Regions from separate parts of the Pseudomonas sp. 05N36 genome, predicted to be linked through region 1. Evidence: predicted binding sites of a transcription regulator. Region 1 holds the regulator's gene; each other region holds the start of a gene.
The links. Region 1 encodes sigma-54, which starts transcription at its own class of promoters, with help from an activator protein. Its sites were predicted from a motif close to ANTGGCATNNANNTTGCTNT; they were not measured.
Positions count from the first base shown of each region.

Region 2: flgB (flagellar basal body rod protein FlgB) is a predicted target of sigma-54. The motif match lies at 2,200-2,219, and genes of this name have one in related genera.
Region 3: AC1DIH_RS03930 (flagellar basal body rod protein FlgF) is a predicted target of sigma-54. The motif match lies at 4,676-4,695, and genes of this name have one in related genera.

Region 1 covers NZ_JBFTNH010000012.1:218,438-224,348, forward strand. Annotated here, with positions in the region: gene AC1DIH_RS16895 (HPr family phosphocarrier protein) at 1-34, opposite strand, end outside; gene rapZ (RNase adapter RapZ) at 50-907, opposite strand; gene ptsN (PTS IIA-like nitrogen regulatory protein PtsN) at 910-1,374, opposite strand; gene hpf (ribosome hibernation-promoting factor, HPF/YfiA family) at 1,387-1,695, opposite strand; gene AC1DIH_RS16915 (RNA polymerase factor sigma-54) at 1,805-3,298, opposite strand; gene lptB (LPS export ABC transporter ATP-binding protein) at 3,480-4,205, opposite strand; gene lptA (lipopolysaccharide transport periplasmic protein LptA) at 4,205-4,750, opposite strand; gene lptC (LPS export ABC transporter periplasmic protein LptC) at 4,737-5,309, opposite strand; gene AC1DIH_RS16935 (KdsC family phosphatase) at 5,317-5,841, opposite strand; gene AC1DIH_RS16940 (KpsF/GutQ family sugar-phosphate isomerase) at 5,841-5,911, opposite strand, start outside.
Region 2 covers NZ_JBFTNH010000018.1:35,514-41,424, reverse strand. Annotated here, with positions in the region: gene flgE (flagellar hook protein FlgE) at 1-528, opposite strand, end outside; gene flgD (flagellar hook assembly protein FlgD) at 560-1,288, opposite strand; gene flgC (flagellar basal body rod protein FlgC) at 1,304-1,747, opposite strand; gene flgB (flagellar basal body rod protein FlgB) at 1,751-2,158, opposite strand; gene cheR (protein-glutamate O-methyltransferase CheR) at 2,525-3,352, opposite strand; gene AC1DIH_RS21125 (chemotaxis protein CheV) at 3,398-4,330, opposite strand; gene flgA (flagellar basal body P-ring formation chaperone FlgA) at 4,412-5,173, shown strand; gene flgM (flagellar biosynthesis anti-sigma factor FlgM) at 5,325-5,651, shown strand; gene AC1DIH_RS21110 (flagella synthesis protein FlgN) at 5,700-5,911, shown strand, end outside.
Region 3 covers NZ_JBFTNH010000002.1:185,971-191,881, reverse strand. Annotated here, with positions in the region: gene AC1DIH_RS03950 (amino acid aminotransferase) at 123-1,316, opposite strand; gene AC1DIH_RS03945 (4a-hydroxytetrahydrobiopterin dehydratase) at 1,316-1,672, opposite strand; gene phhA (phenylalanine 4-monooxygenase) at 1,742-2,533, opposite strand; gene AC1DIH_RS03935 (sigma-54-dependent transcriptional regulator) at 2,815-4,383, shown strand; gene AC1DIH_RS03930 (flagellar basal body rod protein FlgF) at 4,750-5,490, shown strand; gene flgG (flagellar basal-body rod protein FlgG) at 5,536-5,911, shown strand, end outside.

The DNA.
Region 1 (5,911 bases):
GTTTGTTGATGATTTCAATTTCCAGAGCAGGCATCGCGGTGTGAATCCTTTAGCTAAGGTCGCGGTGGCGAACCTGGACGTTCTTCAGGGATTGTTGCAGGACCTGGCCCAGACGTTCGGTCAGGTAGACGGAGCGGTGATGCCCGCCGGTGCAGCCAATGGCGATGGTGACGTAAGCGCGGTTGCTGGCAGCAAAGCGCGGCAGCCATTTGAGCAGGTAAGTGGAGATGTCCTGGAACATCTCTTCGACATCCGGCTGAGCCGCCAGATATTCGGCAACCGGCTGGTCCAGCCCGGATTGCGCGCGCAGTTCCTGCTTCCAGTACGGGTTCGGCAAGCAACGTACGTCGAACACCAGATCGGCATCCACCGGCATGCCGCGCTTGAAACCGAAGGATTCCACCAGAAACGCAGTGCCCGGCTCTGGCTGGTTCAAGAGGCGCAGCTTGATGGTATCGCGCAGCTGATACAGGTTCAGATTGGTGGTATTGACCTTGAGGTCTGCCAAGTCGGCAATCGGTCCGAGCAGGTTGGTCTCGTCTTCGATGGCTTCGGCCAGCGAGCGGTTGGCGTTGCTCAGCGGGTGGCGACGACGGGTTTCCGAGAAGCGCTTGAGCAAGGTTTCTTCGTCGGCGTCCAGATACAGCACATCGCATTGAATGTGCCGGCTGCGCACCTCTTCCAGGAGTTCCGGGAAACGTGACAGGTGGCTCGGCAGGTTGCGCGCATCGATGGAAACCGCAACCAGCGGTTGCGCCAGTTCGGTGTGAATCAGTGCGCGCTCGGCCAGTTCCGGTAACAGGCCGGCCGGCAGGTTGTCGATGCAGTAGTAACCGTTGTCCTCCAGTACATCGAGGGCGGTACTTTTACCCGAGCCAGAACGGCCGCTGACGATGATCAAGCGCATGATTAGTGACCGTTCTGCTCGTCGAGGACAACCTGGTACAAGGCTTCATTACTTTTTGCGCTGCGCAGGCGATCGCGGACTTCTTTACGATCGAGCATGCTGGCGATCTGGCGGAGCAGTTCCAGGTGCGCATCGGTAGCGGCTTGCGGGACCAGCAGAACGAATAGCAGGTCGACCGGAGCACCGTCGATGGCGTCGAAATCTATAGGAGCGTCCAGGTGCATCAAGGCACTGATGGGCGACTCGCAACCTTTGAGGCGGCAGTGGGGGATGGCGATGCCGTTGCCAAAACCGGTGGAACCGAGTTTTTCACGGGCGACCAGACTCTCAAAGACATCCTGCATGGCCAGACCCGGCACTTCGCGGGCGATCAGGTTGGCAATTTGTTCGAGGGCTTTCTTTTTACTGCCGCCCGGCACGTTCACCAAGGAACGGCCGGGGGTCAGGATGTTTTCAAGTCGGATCATGGGTTGGGAGTGTTAACGACCGGTCGCGCCCTGAAGGAGGCTCTGGGTCTTTTCCTTATGCTTTTTGAGTTGTTTATCCAGCTTGTCGGTCAGGGCGTCGATCGCGGCATACATGTCGTTATGCTCAGCGTTGGCGACCACTTCTCCACCGGGGATATGCAGCGTGGCTTCGATTTTCTGCAGCAGCTTCTCGACGGTCAACGTGACCTGCACATTGGTGATCTTGTCGAAATGCCTTTCTAATCGGTCGAGTTTTTCGCCGATGTAGATGCGCAGGGGTTCGGTCACTTCCAGTTGGTGTCCACTGATGTTGACTTGCATACAGCTTCTCCTTCGTTGCCAGTGCATAAGGCGGCAGGCTGGCTTGCCTGCCACTAGAGCGTGTCCGAAAAGTTTTCGAACACACCCTGGAACGCTATGGCGCAGCCCGTCACATCAACCGCTTGCGTTCGCTCGAAGGCGCGATCCCCAGGGACTCGCGGTACTTGGCGACGGTGCGGCGGGCCACCTGAATGCCTTGTGCCTCCAGTAAACCAGCGATCTTGCTGTCACTCAACGGCTTTTTCTGATTTTCCGCGGCAACCAGTTTTTTGATGATCGCGCGGATCGCTGTGGACGAGCATTCACCGCCCTCAGAGGTGCTGACATGGCTTGAGAAAAAATATTTCAGTTCATAAATACCGCGTGGGGTATGCATGAATTTTTGCGTGGTCACTCGTGAAATCGTCGACTCGTGCATGCCGACCGCTTCAGCAATGTCATGCAGGACCAACGGCTTCATGGCCTCATCGCCGTACTCAAGGAAGCCGCGTTGGTGCTCGACGATCTGGGTAGCGACTTTCATCAGGGTTTCGTTGCGGCTTTGCAGGCTCTTGATGAACCAGCGCGCTTCCTGCAACTGATTGCGCATGAAGGTGTTGTCGGCGCTGGTGTCGGCGCGGCGGACAAAGCCGGCGTACTGCGGGTTGACGCGCAGACGCGGAACCGACTCCTGGTTCAGCTCCACCAGCCAGCGCTCGTTGTCTTTGCGCACGATGACGTCGGGAACCACGTACTCGGCTTCGCTGGACTCGATTTGCGAGCCCGGACGCGGATTCAGGCTTTGCACCAGTTCGATGACCTGGCGCAGCTCATCTTCCTTGAGCTTCATGCGGCGCATCAGTTGGCTGTAGTCGCGGCTGCCCAGCAGGTCGATGTAATCGATGACGAGGCGCTTGGCCTCGGCCAGCCAAGGGGTCTTGGCGGGCAATTGACGCAGTTGCAGCGACAGGCATTCGCTGAGGTTGCGTGCGCCGATACCGGCCGGCTCGAATTGCTGGATGCGATGCAGGACGGCTTCGATCTCGTCGAGTTCGATGTCCAGTTCCGGATCGAAAGCCTCGAGGATTTCTTCGAGGGTTTCGTCCAGATAGCCCTGATTGTTGATGCAGTCGATCAGGGTTACCGCGATCAGTCGATCGGTGTCGGACATTGGCGCCAGGTTCAATTGCCAGAGCAGATGGCTCTGCAGGCTTTCGCCGGCGGAAGTGCGAGTGGTGAAATCCCATTCGTCGTCATCGTTGCTCGGCAGGCTGCTGGCGCTGGTCTGGTAAACGTCTTCCCAGGCGGTGTCGACCGGCAGCTCGTTAGGGATGCGCTCGTTCCAGTCGCCTTCCTCGAGGTTATCGACCGTAGGCGCGGTTTCCTGGTAGGAGGGTTCCTGGATGTCTGCGTTGGGTTTTTGCTCGATGTTGTCCGCCATCGGGTCGGCGTTATCGAAGTCGTCGCCTTCTTCCTGGCGTTCGAGCATTGGATTGGACTCCAGTGCCTCCTGGATTTCCTGTTGCAGGTCCAGGGTCGACAATTGGAGCAGGCGGATGGCCTGTTGCAGCTGCGGTGTCATCGTCAGCTGCTGGCCCATTCTCAAGACTAGCGATGGTTTCATGGCAGGGGCTTAACACCTTATTCGCCGGCGCACATGCGCCATCCACTACAGGGCGCCGGAGCGCCAAACATAAGCAAATTATATGCCTGAAACTGAAGTCTTTGCCTAGAGCGCTGTAACAATAAATACGTATGGTTTTATTGGGGCAAGCGCTCCGGCGACTGACCGGACACCTCAGTGCTTACAGGCGGAACTCATGGCCCAGATACACTTCCTTGACCAGGTCGTTGGCCAGGATGGTTTCGGCGTCGCCTTCGGCAATCAGTTGGCCGTCGTTGACGATGTAGGCGGTTTCACAGATGTCCAGGGTTTCACGAACGTTGTGGTCCGTGATCAGCACGCCGATACCCTTGGCCTTGAGGTGATGAATGATCTGCTTGATGTCGCCTACCGAAATCGGGTCCACGCCGGCGAAAGGTTCGTCGAGCAGGATGAATTTCGGCGCCGTGGCCAGGGCACGAGCGATTTCCACGCGGCGACGTTCGCCACCGGAAAGGCTCATGCCGAGGTTGTCGCGGATGTGGTTGATGTGGAATTCCTGCAGCAGGCTTTCCAGCTCTTTGCGACGACCGGCCTTGTCGAGCTCCTTGCGGGTCTCGAGGATGGCCATGATGTTGTCGGCGACCGAAAGTTTGCGGAAGATCGACGCTTCTTGCGGCAGATAGCCGATACCCGCTTGTGCACGACCGTGCATTGGCTGGTGGCTGACGTCCAGATCGTCGATCAGTACGCGCCCCTGATCGGCCTGGACCAGGCCCACGATCATGTAGAAGCAGGTTGTCTTGCCGGCACCGTTCGGGCCAAGCAGGCCGACGATCTGGCCGCTGTCGATCGACAGGCTGACGTCACGCACGACCTGGCGGCTCTTGTAGCTTTTGGCCAGATGCTGGGCTTTCAGAGTTGCCATTACTGGGCCTTCTGCTCGTCGGTTTTCTTTTTCGGCTGGATAACCATATCGACCCGTGGGCGCGGCGCAGTCACCGAAGCACCGGTAGCGCGGCCTGCGTTAGCAACCTGCTTGACGGTGTCGTAGACGATTTTCTCGCCTTCGGTGGTGTTGCCTTCGTTGATCACCTTGGCGCGGTCGATCAGTACGATGCGGTTTTGCGCGGCATGGTACTGGATAGTCACCCCGTAGCCCTGGACGGGTTTCGTATCGGTCGGCTTTTGCAACTGCTCGAAATACGCCAGGTTGCCCACCGAGGTCACGACATCGATGTCGCCGGCCTTGGTGCGGGTGATGGTCACGGTGTTGCCTTTGATGATCATCGAGCCCTGGGTAATGATCACGTCACCTTTGTAGGTGGCCACGCCATTCTTGTCGTCCAGCTGAGCGTCGTCAGCCTGAATGCGAATGGGTTGCTGGCTATCGTTCGGCAGAGCCCAGGCGCTCACGCTTCCCAGTGCTGCGCCCAGACTGAGCAAAATAGGGAGAGTTTTAACGAGCCTCATACTGTCCTCTTACGTTCGATAGCAGGTGTATCCTGCTGTCTTTCAAATACGCTTTCATTCCGTTACCCGTCGATACACCACCAGCGCCGTCGATTCTAACGGCTTGCTGGGTCTGCGCATATTGCTCTTGCGGGAATACCGTCATACGACTACTGGTAATCAGCATCGGGCGGTTCTGCTCGTCCGTGCGCGCGATACGTACCGAGTCGATCAATTCAACCTCGGTGCCGCCTGAATTGACCTCGCCACGCTCGCTCTGGACGTGCCAAGGGTACGCGGTGCCCCGATACATGTTCAGGTCGGGGTTGGTCAGCAGGGTGATGTCGGTCGCTTTGACGTGCTCGACCTTGTCGGAGGTCAGGTCATACTGCAATTTGCCATCGGGCAGGTACTGCACGCTGTGTGCGTTGATGGCGTAGTAGTCGATCTGGCTCTCGTCGACGTGCGCTACCGGCTTGTCGAGAAAGCGTTCCGGGCTGATATTCCAGTAGCCAACGGCCGCGAGCAACGCGGCAATGACCCCGAAAAACACTATGTTGCGAATCTTCTTGCTCAGCATAAGTGGCTCACAGGTACGCGGCATTAGCCGCTTCAAGGTTGCCCTGGGCGCGCAGGATCAGCTCGCAGAACTCGCGAGCGGCACCTTCGCCGCCACGGGCCTGAGTGATGCCGTGAGCGTTTTCGCGTACGAAACTGGCGGCATTGGCCACTGCCATGCCCAGGCCAACGCGGCGAATCACCGGCAGGTCCGGCAGGTCGTCACCCAGGTAGGCAACCTGTTCGTAGCTTAGGCCCAGTTGCGCCAGAAGCTCGTCGAGCACCACCAGTTTGTCCTCGCGGCCCTGATACAGATGAGGAATGCCAAGGTTTTTGGCGCGCAGCTCGACCACCGGGGTCTTGCGTCCGCTGATGATGGCGGTCGTCACGCCGGAGGCCATCAGCATTTTGATGCCCTGGCCGTCGAGCGTGTTGAAGGTCTTGAATTCGCTGCCGTCTTCGAGAAAGTACAGGCGACCGTCGGTCAGCACGCCATCGACGTCGAAAACCGCAAGCTTGATGTTTTTGCCGCGTTGCAGCAGGTCCGCGCTCATTACATTACTCCCGCACGCAGCAAATCGTGCATGTTCAGGGCGCCCACCGGACGGTCCTCGTTGTCGACCA
Region 2 (5,911 bases), on a different contig from region 1:
AGCCGGGATCGTGTCGTCAATCACTGGAGCCGTCGAATCCAGGTTGATCGTCGAGGACACGGTCGACGTCGGTTTGGGCGCCAGGTTCGAGGTGTCGATCTTAAGGTCGGTCAACACGCCGTTGATGACCTTACCATTGGCGTCCACACCGTAACCCTGCAAACGGGCGGTTTGATTGGTATTGGTGATGAAGCCATCCTTGTCGACCTTGAACGTACCGGCACGGGTGTAGGTCGTCGAACCGTTATTGCTCAGGGTGAAGAAACCCGAACCATTGATGCCCATGTCCAGTACGTTGCCGGTGTTGTTGATATCACCTTGGGTGAACTGCTGGGATACGTTGGCCAGGCTTACACCGCTGCCGACGACTTTACTACCACTACCCAGCTTGGTTGCCGAGTAGACATCCGCGAACTCGGCGCGCGAGGACTTGAAACCGGCGGTCGCAACGTTGGCGATGTTGTTGCCGGTCACGTCCAGTTGTTTGTTGGCTGCATAGAGACCGCTAAGGCCGATATTGAAAGACATATTCCACTCCTTTATGCCGCGTTAGCCGGCTCTATAGACCAATGGTTTGAACTTTGGACAGGGCGATAGGGCCCAGACCTGCAAGATTGAGCATCAACTCGCCGCCGGTTTGGCTCAGCGTCACGCTGTTGACCGTTGCCGGCAGGTAGGTCGCCAGATCGGTCGCCGTGCCGTTGATCGGCGCATTGGCCTTGAAGGTATAAGTGCCCGCAGCGACTGCGGCGCCGCTATTGTCGTTGCCGTCCCAAGTGAAGCTGGCGCTGCCGGCCGGCCGGTTGCCCAGGTTAAGGGTTCTCACAACCTTTCCGCTTGCATCGCTGATAGTCACGGTGCCATCGGCAATGGACGAGGTCAGGTTCACCGAACCGCTCAGTCCCTTGCTCGGGTCAATGATCTGCGCGGTGCTGGTTTGCGCAATGACCGAACGGCCGACCAGAGAAGAAGCCTGCAAGGCCTGGGAAGAGCTGAAATTACTGGCAAGGGAACTCACAGTCGTATTGAGGGAGGTAATCCCTTCAAGGCTGCTGAACTGCGCCAGTTGAGCCACGAATGCGCCGTTGTCCTGTGGCGAAAGCGGGTCCTGGTTCTTCAGCTGGGTCACCAGCAACTGCAGGAACGCGTCCTTGCCCAACGCCTTGCCGCCGGTCGCGCTACTGGTTGCTGCGGAAAGGCCATTCGCGGCCGTACCGGTGCTCTTGACCGAGGAGTTCGCCAGCAGGTCGGTCATGCTCAGGCCGCCGGTGGAATCGGTAACGCTCATAAAAATCGCCCCTTATCACTGACCGAGGGTCAGGACCTTCTGCATCATGGTTTTGGCGGTGTTCATCATTTCCGCATTGGTCTGGAACGAACGACTGGCGGAAATCATGTCGGCCATTTCCTCCACCACGTTGACGTTGGGGTAATACACATAACCCTTGGCGTCAGCCGCCGGATGGTTCGGCTCGTAGCGTGCTTCGAGGTTGCTTTGATCTTCGACTACGCCGAGTACCTGCACGCCCTGCCCTGCGGCATCCTGATTCTGGAACAGCGAATTGCTGCCACCGGACTGACCGCCCTGGAACATGGTGGCAAACACCGGGTGACGGGCACGGTAGGTCTGATCGATGCTCGAAGAGACGGTCTCGGCGTTGGCGATGTTACTGGCGACGGTGTTCAAGCGAGTGGTTTGAGCACTCATGCCGCTACCGGCAATGTTGAAAACACTGGACAGAGACATGGATTACTCCCCGCGCAGGGCTGATACCAGCCCTTTGAATTTGCTGTTGAGCAGCGTGAAGCTGGCCTGGAAGTCGACCGCGTTTTGCGCGTAGTTCGACTGTTCCAGCTGGGCGTCCACGGTGTTTTGGTCAATCGACGGTTGCATCGGCGTGCGATACAGCAACGACTCCTCACCACTGCTCATGCCCTGGGCTTCGATATGACGGCTATTGGTCATGCTCAAAGCAAAGGTGCCGTTCTTGTTCTTGTCGTTCTGGGCGGCCAGCACCGACGAGAAGTCCAGATCCCGAGCCTTGTAGTTCGGGGTATCGGCGTTGGCAATGTTGTTGGCCAGCACTTCGGCACGCTGAGCGCGGAAGCCCAGGGCCTGTTCGTGGATACCGAGCGCTTTATCGAAGCTGATGCTCATGTCGGAAACCTTTGGGTGACCTGATTTTTCGTAACAGGGGTGTAGCAAGCCCCGTGCCAGCTTCTCACCCCCCGTAAACCGGGGCTTTGCGGGCGACGGCAAAGCGGCAATGCCAGAAAAGCGGCAACGGATTTCCGGCGCCTGCCGCTTTTCTGCCGCTTCCCGAGAGAACAACACCGGACCCCTTGTGGGAGCGAGCCTGCTCGCGATGACGTCGTGTCAGTCAATATCAATGCAACCTGCAACACCGCTATCGCGAGCAGGCTCGCTCCCACAAAGGGGTCCGGGTGCCGGGGAATTTGGCGGGCAAAAAAAACGGGAGCCCCCGAGGGCTCCCGTTTTCATGCAGTACCGATTACCGTCCAATCACTTGGCCTGGTAGATGATCCCCGGGCTGCACTGAACCATCTGATAGTGATCCGGCAAACCGTTCAACGCTTCGGAAGCCCCCAGGAACAGATAACCGCCTGGCTTCAGCGTGCTGTGAATCCGCAGCAGGATGTCTTTCTTCACTTCGGCAGAGAAGTAGATCAACACGTTGCGGCAGAACACGATGTCGAACTTGCCGAGACTGGCGTAGCTGTCCAGCAGGTTGAACGAGCGAAACTCCACCCGACTCTTGATCGGTGCCTTGACTGCCCAACGCCCCGGCCCTTTCGGATCGAAGTAACGCTGCAGACGCTCCGGCGACAGACCCCGACCGATCGCCAGGCTGTCGTATTCGCCGGTCTTGCAGTTGGTCAACATGGTCCCGGACAGGTCGGTGGCAACAATCTGCACCCCCATCTTCAACTGCCCCATATTGACCCGCTCGAACTCGTCGATCGACATCGACAGCGAATACGGTTCCTGCCCGGACGAGCACGCCGCCGACCAGATCCGCAGGCGCTGCCCGGGACTGGCCTTGATGGACTCAGGCAGCACTTTGTTCTTCAAGACTTCAAACGGATAGGTGTCACGAAACCAGAGGGTTTCGTTCGTCGTCATCGCGTCCACCACCATCTCGCGCAAACCACTGCGCGGTTGGGTCTGCATCCGCTGCACCAACTCACCCAAGGACTTGATGCCTTGCTGTTCCATCAGTTTGTTGAGACGGCTCGACACCAGATACTGCTTGTTCTCACCGAGCAAAATGCCACAGGCTTTTTCCAGGAAGACCCGGAACTGTTCAAAATCCAAATTACCCGTAGACAATGATGCCGCCTCTTAAATCGTGTTGACCGCCAGGAGCGAAGGCCACTAGCTGTTGTCTGCTGCTTTGATCCGGTCGACTACCCGGGATGCCAGGTCATCAGGACGGAATTTGGCAAGGAAGTCATCGGCACCGACTTTCTTCACCATCGCCTGATTGAACACACCTGACAACGAAGTATGCAGGATGATATGGAGCTTTTGCATGCGAGGGTCACTGCGGATCTCGCTTGTAAGGGTGTAGCCGTCCATTTCGGGCATTTCGATGTCGGAAATCATCATCAGAAACTCTTCTTCCGGCTTCTTGCCCTCATCGACCAGTTTGCGCAGGTAATCCAGCGCTTGCCGGCCGTCGTTCAACGAAATGACTTCAACCCCCACCGTCTGCAGGCAACGCGTGATCTGCTTGCGCGCCACCGACGAATCATCGACCGTGAGCACTCGCAAGGAGATTGCCTTGTGTTGGGTATCGGCATCGATCACGCCAACCGAAATCGCATCCGACGTCGGCGCAACTTCCGCCAGGACCTTTTCCACGTCGATGATTTCGACTAGCTGATTGTCGACTCGAGTCACAGCGGTCAGGTAATGATCGCGCCCCGTGCCCTTGGGTGGCGGATGGATCTCTTCCCAGTTCATGTTGACGATCCGCTCGACCGACCTCACCAGAAACCCCTGGGTCTTGGTGTTGTACTCCGTGATGATCACGAAGGGATTGCTTTGATCCTGCAACCCGCCTGAGCCGGTCGCCATTGCCAGATCCAGAATCGGAATGGTTGCCCCCCGAATATTTGCCACACCGCACACGACAGGACTGGACTTGGGCATCAAGGTCAGCTTGGGGCATTGCAGCACCTCCCGAACCTTGAACACGTTGATCCCGTAAAGCTGCTGGCCGTCGAGACGGAACAACAACAGCTCCAGGCGATTCTGCCCTACCAGTTGCGTGCGCTGGTTAACCGAATCCATTACACCAGCCATGCCCAGACTCCTACACCAACGCTAAGTGTGTTGCGACGCACATTCATCACTAAACGGCACGGCGCTTGCTTTTTAACTGCGATGAACACAAAAACGACATTTTCCCGACGCCTGACATCAATGTGCCGTAAATTCCTCGGCGCCCTGTCAGCCGTATGCCTGTTGAACGCTGGCAGCCCTGCCTTTGCCGACCCGGTTACCTTGCCTGATCTACTTATCGGCGTCACTCAGGGCTTTCTTGAATTCACCGTAGAAGACTATCTGGCCACCAGTCAAACCGCAGGGCGCTACGAAATCGAAGTCAACAAGCTCGACCCGCGCATGTACATGCCGCCGTGCGACAAGGAATTGACAGCGACACTGGACCGCCCAGCCATACCTTTGGGCCGGGTCACGGTGAAAGTCCGTTGCGAAGGCGCCTCCCCCTGGACCGTCTTCGTACCCGCTCAAGTCCGCCTGTTTCGCGAGGTCGTCACGACCACCCGCCCCCTCAAGCGGGCCGGAATCATCGACCCTTCGGATGTGATGCTGCGTGAGCGCGATATCAGCCTGATCAATCAGGGATATCTGACAAACGTCGATCAAGCCATCGGACAAAAACTTGTCCGACCAATGGTCAGCGATCAAGTGATCACGCTTGTTCATCTGGAGCAGGCAGAAGTCGTGCGCAAGGGCGATCAGGTGGTCATCACCGCCCGCAGCGGCACACTGAGTGTGCGGATGCCGGGTGAAGCACTGTCCAATGGCGGCCTGAGCGAGCAGATCAGAGTCAAAAACCTCAACTCACAACGAGTCATCAAGGCGCAAGTCACGGCACCGGGCCAGGTGGAAGTCTCCATGTAGATAACTGGCGCACAACCGTCCTGTTCCCTAAACTGTGCCTCACGCAGGGCAAATACCGACGCGCCCGAGCTCATCGACTATTGAGCCTAAAGTTTTCCCGGGTATGGCCGAAAACATGGCAAGCGTCCAAATTCCCAGAGGTTTTTTTATCATGGTCATCGATTTCAGCCGTTTAAACAGCTCCCCCACGCTCGCAAGCAGCGCGCGGACCAGCGTCAGCAAGGACACCGGCGATGCCGGCAAATCCGCGCCGCTGAGCACCTCGACCGAACAGGTCGGTGCCACCCAAAGCGGGGAATCGGTACACCTCAGCAATGAGGCTCAACAGTTGCAGAAGATCACTGACAAGCTGCGCGATCAGCCTGCCGTCGACAACGCCCGCGTGGCCGAGTTGAAAGCAGCGATTGCCGATGGCAGCTATAAGGTCGACAGCAACCGTGTAGCCAGCAAACTGCTCAACTTCGAAGCCCAGCGCTAGCCAAAGGCCTGCGCCAGGCTTTTGGACGCTTAAAACCCAAGGCCAGCCATGCACGACACTAATTTACTGCAACTGATCACCGATGACTTTGCTCCAGCTCAACAATTGCTGGAGCTGCTGAAGACCGAATCCCTCGCCCTGCACGGCCGCGACATGCCGCTGCTCGAGGATATTCTGGCGCAGAAACAGGCACTGATCATTCTGCTGGAACAGCATGGCCGCAAACGCAGCGAAATTCTCGCGAGCCTGAACCTTCCTGC
Region 3 (5,911 bases), on a different contig from region 1:
GCGGAGCAGCCCCAAAAAGTAAGGTAATGAGTTTGTTCAGTTAAAGCTCGAATGCAGGCTTTTCGACCACTGCGTGCTCGAGCGGGAGCAAGCTCCCTCGCCACAAGGAGCCTGCCGGGGATTTACTTGCAGACGTCAGCGATTGCTTGCGCCAGCAAATCCAGACGTGTGGCATCAATCCCGGCGACGTTGGCACGACCGGAGCTGACCATGTACACGCTGTGGTGGTCGCGCAGGTTTTTCACCTGAGCCGGCGTCAAACCGGTGTAGGAAAACATCCCGCGTTGCACGCCGATATGCGCGAAGCGTTCGCCCAAACCGTGTGGCTCCAGCGCTTCCACCAGGCCCGAGCGCAACTGCGCGATGCGCAAGCGCATGGCTTCCACTTCATCGGCCCACAGCTGTTTCAGCTCCGGGTCGCCAAGGATGGTTGCCACCACGGCGGCGCCGTGATCCGGTGGTGTCGACCACAGGTTGCGGGCGATGTTGGCCAATTGGCTGCGGATATCCACCAGCTTTTCGGCATCCTTCGCGCAGACGATCAACGCGCCGGTGCGGTCGCGGTACAGGCCGAAGTTTTTCGAGCAGGAACTGGTGATCAGCAACTCAGGCAGTTCAGCGGCAAACAACCGCACCGCCCAGGCGTCCTGCTCCAGACCATCGCCAAAACCCTGATAAGCGAAGTCGATCAGTGGCAGCAGTTCGCGGCTGCGAACCACCTCCAGCACTCGGCGCCAGTCATCGTGGGCCAGGTCGAAACCGGTCGGGTTGTGGCAGCAGGCATGCAGCAGCACCACATCGCCCTTGGGAATCAGGTTCAGGGTCGCCAGCATCGCTTCGACATCGAGGCGATTGTCGCTGCCCACGTACGGGTAGTGGCTGACCTTGAGGCCGGCAGTGGCGTAGATGGTTTCGTGAATCGGCCACGTCGGGTTGCTCAGCCAGATGCCACGCCCCGGCAGGCATTGCGCAATGAAGTCGGCGCTCAGGCGCAAGGCGCCGGTGCCGCCCGGGGTTTGGGTTGCGCCGGCTCGTTGCTCGGCGATCAGCGCGGAGTCCGCGCCGAGCACCAGCTCATTGATCACTTTGCCGAAAGCCGGGTCACCGTGACCGCCGATGTAGGTCTTGGTGGTCTGACGATCCACCAGGCGCAGTTCGGCAAGTTTCACCGACTGCGGAATCGGGGTCAGGCCCTGGGCATCCTTGTAGACACCCACGCCAAGGTCAAATTTGCGCGGATTGCTGTCCTGCGCATAGGCCTCCATCAGGCCGAGGATCGGGTCGCCGGGTACTCGGCCGATGGCGTCGAAATGCATTATTTGCGGCCCTCGGCGTCTTTGGCCACTTCGTCAGTGCGCGCGGCCATGATGAAGTCGTTGCGGTGCAGGCCTTTGATCGAGTGGCTCCACCAGGTCACGGTGACTTTGCCCCATTCGGTGAGCAGGCCTGGGTGGTGGCCTTCGGCCTCGGAGATTTCACCCACGGCATTGGTAAAGGCCAGGGCGAATTTGAAATTCTTGAACAGGAAGACTTTTTCCAGCTGCATCACGCCATCGCGAACTTCGATGTTCCAGTCAGGGATCTGCTTGATCAGTAGCGGCAGTTCTTCGTCGCTGACTTGTGGGGCATCGGCACGGCAGGCTTCGCAATGGGCTTGGTTCAGAGCGTTCATGGTGGGTTCCTGAATTCAGTTCTTGTTAGACGTTACTATTTTTTGAGTGGCGCCGCGACTGCGGCGCTCTCAGGCCGCCTTGGGTTTAGGCGGAAACTTGGGTGCGTGCAGCCCCAGCTGCATGCCTTGATGGACCATGCCCATGATGTCCTCGTGGGCCAGATCGAACAGGCGCTTGAGGTTGGGCAGGACAAAGTACAGCGGTTGCAGGATGTCGATGCGATACGGCGTGCGCATCGCCTCCAGCGGATCAAAGGCTTGATGCTCCGGCTCGCCGGACAGGCTGTACACGGTTTCTTTCGGCGAGGAGAGGATGCCGCCACCGTAGATGCGTTTGCCGTCCGGGGTGTCGACCAGGCCAAACTCGATGGTCATCCAGTACAGGCGCGCCAGATAGACACGTTCTTCCTTGGAAGCCTGTAGGCCGAGTTTGCCGTAGGTGTGAGTGAATTCGGCGAACCAGGGGTTGGTCAGCAGCGGGCAGTGCCCAAAGATCTCGTGGAAAATGTCCGGCTCTTGCAGGTAATCCAGTTCTTCGCGAGTACGAATAAAGGTCGCGACCGGAAACTGCTTGCTGGCCAGCAATTCAAAGAAGGTCTGGAACGGAATCAGCGCCGGCACCCGGGCGACTTGCCAGCCGGTGGTCTCGCCGAGGACTTTGTTGATTTCGTCGAGTTGCGGAATGCGGTCATGGGGCAGGCCGAGTTTTTCGATGCCGTCCATGTATTCCTGGCATGCACGACCCTCGAGCACTTTCAGCTGGCGAGTGATCAGCGTATCCCACACTGCATGTTCTTCAGCGGTGTAGTGAATAAAACCTTGCGCATCGGGCTCGCGGGCCACGTATTGCGTCTGCTTCATGCTGCTCTCCTGCAAAGGGATACGTTCTTGTTATGTCTGTTGCCTATGGACCTAGAAATAACCCCAAGTGTGAGATTTTGCAGCAGGGTTTGGGTGTTGTACGTAGGAGAAATCATGGTTTTTCGTAAACTATTCGTTACGGATTGACGGCTATGGCGCAAGTATTGAGATTTCCGGGTTTGAAAAGGCCTTGAGCTGTCACATAATCTTGACGACAAACTTCGCGCCTCGGCAGAAAAAACCTCGCCACGCGCCTCATTTACCATCGTTCAGGCCTTTATATGCGTATCAAAGTCCACTGCCAGAACCGCATCGGTATCCTGCGCGACATTCTCAACCTGCTGGTGGAGTACGGGATCAACGTCGCCCGGGGTGAGGTCGGCGGCGAGCATGGCAACGCGATCTACCTGCATTGTCCGAACCTGATCAACCTTCAGTTCCAGGCACTGCGTCCGAAGTTCGAGGCCATCACCGGTGTGTTTGGCGTCAAGCGCGTAGGGCTGATGCCCAGCGAGCGTCGGCACATGGAGCTGAATGCCTTGCTCGGCGCGCTGGAGTTTCCGGTGCTGTCGATCGACATGGGCGGTTCGATCGTCGCGGCCAACCGCGCCGCCGCGCAATTGCTCGGGGTGCGGGTGGACGAGGTGCCGGGTATTCCCTTGTCGCGGTATGCCGAGGACTTCGATTTGCCGGAGCTGGTGCGCGCCAACAAATCGCGGATCAATGGCTTGCGGGTCAAGGTCAAGGGCGATGTGTTCCTGGCCGATATCGCGCCGTTGCAATCGGAGCATGACGAAAGCGAGGCCATGGCCGGTGCGGTACTGACGTTGCACCGGGCGGACCGGGTCGGCGAACGCATCTATAACGTGCGCAAGCAGGAGTTGCGCGGTTTCGACAGTATTTTTCAAAGCTCCAAAGTCATGGCCGCGGTGGTGCGTGAAGCGCGGCGCATGGCGCCACTGGATGCGCCGCTGCTGATCGAGGGCGAGACCGGCACCGGTAAAGAACTGTTGGCGCGCGCCTGCCACCTGGCCAGCCCGCGCGGGCAGTCGCCGTTGATGGCGCTCAATTGCGCCGGGCTGCCGGAGTCGATGGCCGAGACCGAACTGTTCGGTTATGGCCCGGGTGCGTTCGAAGGGGCGCGGGCCGAAGGCAAGCTCGGGCTGCTGGAGCTGACGGCGGGCGGTACGTTGTTTCTCGATGGTGTCGGGGAAATGAGCCCGCGCTTGCAGGTGAAGTTGCTGCGGTTTTTGCAGGACGGTTGCTTCCGCCGGGTCGGCAGCGATGAAGAGGTTTACCTGGATGTGCGGGTGATCTGCGCCACTCAGGTCGATTTGTCCGAACTGTGTGCCAGCGGTGAATTTCGTCAGGATCTTTACCATCGCTTGAATGTGCTTTCACTGCACATCCCTCCGCTGCGCGAATGCCTTGATGGCCTGACGCCGCTGGTCGAGCACTTCCTCGATCAGGCCAGTCGGCAGATCGGTTGTCCGCTGCCGAAGCTGGCACCGGCGGCGATGGAGCGGCTCAGCCATTACCACTGGCCGGGCAACGTCCGGCAGTTGGAGAACGTGCTGTTTCAGGCGGTTTCGTTGTGTGACGGCGGCACGGTCAAGGCAGAGCATATTCGCCTGCCGGATTACGGCGTGCGCCAGCCTCTGGGGGATTTCTCGCTGGAAGGCGGGCTGGACGAGATTGTCGGGCGCTTCGAAAAGGCCGTGCTGGAGCGACTGTATGCCGAGTACCCGAGCAGTCGCCTGCTGGGCAAGCGCCTCGGGGTTTCTCATACCACTATCGCCAACAAACTGCGTGAATACGAAGTCGGCAAAAGCGAAAGCGGCCAAGAGTAAATATACCCCCGTAGCAGCTGGCGCAGCCTGCGTTCGGCTGCGCAGCAGTCGTAAACCAGACGCCGAGGTGTATCAGGTTAATCGTGCAGGCAAGATTGGCGACTGCTGCGCAGCCGAACGCAGGCTGCGCCAGCTGCTACGGGAGTTTCATAAGCCGAAGGGTTGCGCGCAGGCCGAGACTTGCCATTCAGCGGCATAACCGCGCCGGTTTTTCGTCTTTGACACAATTACCCATTCCCCTCCAATTCCTCTCAAGTCCTTTGTTTAGAGGGCTTTGAACCTCTGTGTAGAAGTTGGTCTGCAAATTGCTTGAGGCTCAGCAGTACAGCGGTGGGCGGCAAACGTCCGACATGCAGAGGAAAGACTGTGGACAAGTACCTTTATGTGGCAATGACCGGCGCCAGCCAGAACGCACTGGCGCAAAAGGCTCATGCCAACAACCTGGCGAACATCTCCACCAACGGTTTTCAGAAAGACCTGGAGCAGGCGCGGTCGATGCCGGTGTTTGGCGACAGCTTTCCGGCGCGAGCGTTTGCCCTGTCCGAACGTCCGGCCACCGACTTCTCTCCTGGCTCGATGATTGAAACCGGTCGCGATCTCGATGTGGCGGTCCAGGGCAACGGCTGGATTGCCGTACAGAATCCGGGTGGTGGTGAAAGCTATGTGCGCACCGGCAGCCTGAATGTCGACGCCCTGGGCGTGTTGCGCGCCGGCAACGGCATGCCGGTCATGGGCAACGGTGGTCCGATTGCCGTGCCGCCCGAGCAGAAAATCGAAGTCGGTCAGGACGGCACCATCAGCATTCGGTCAATGGGTGAAGGCCCGCGCGTCATGGCAGAAATTGACCGCATCAAGCTGGTCAACCCGGACATCAAGAACATGACCAAAGGTCTGGACGGTTCGATCCACACCGCAGACGGCAAGCCGGCACCGGCCGATGCCAACGTCCAGCTGGTGTCGGGCTTCCTTGAGTCGAGCAACGTCAACGCCGTTGAAGAGATGACCTCGGTGCTGGCCTTGTCCAAGCAGTTCGAGCTGCACATCAAGATGATGAACACCGCCAAAGACGACGACCAGGCCATGGCTCGGGTCTTGCAGATCAGCTAATTATCAGAACGTCGCGCCGTAAAACAGGCGCACGAGGAGAATTGAATGCTTCCGGCTCTATGGGTTGCCAAAACAGGCCTGTCCGCCCAGGACACCAACCTGACGACTATTTCCAACAACCTGGCGAACGTATCGACCACGGGTTTCAAGCGTGACCGTGCCGAGTTTCAGGACCTGTTGTACCAGATCAAGCGTCAGCCAGGCGCCCAGTCGACCCAGGACAGCGCACTGCCGTCGGGTCTGCAATTGGGTACCGGTGTACGCATTGTCGGCACTCAGAAAAACTTCACCGCCGGTAGCCTGCAAACGACCGACCAGCCGCTGGACATGGCGGTCGACGGTCGCGGTTTCTTCCAGATCCGGCAGCCGGACGGCACAACCGCCTATACCCGTGACGGTACGTTCCACCTGGACTCCAATG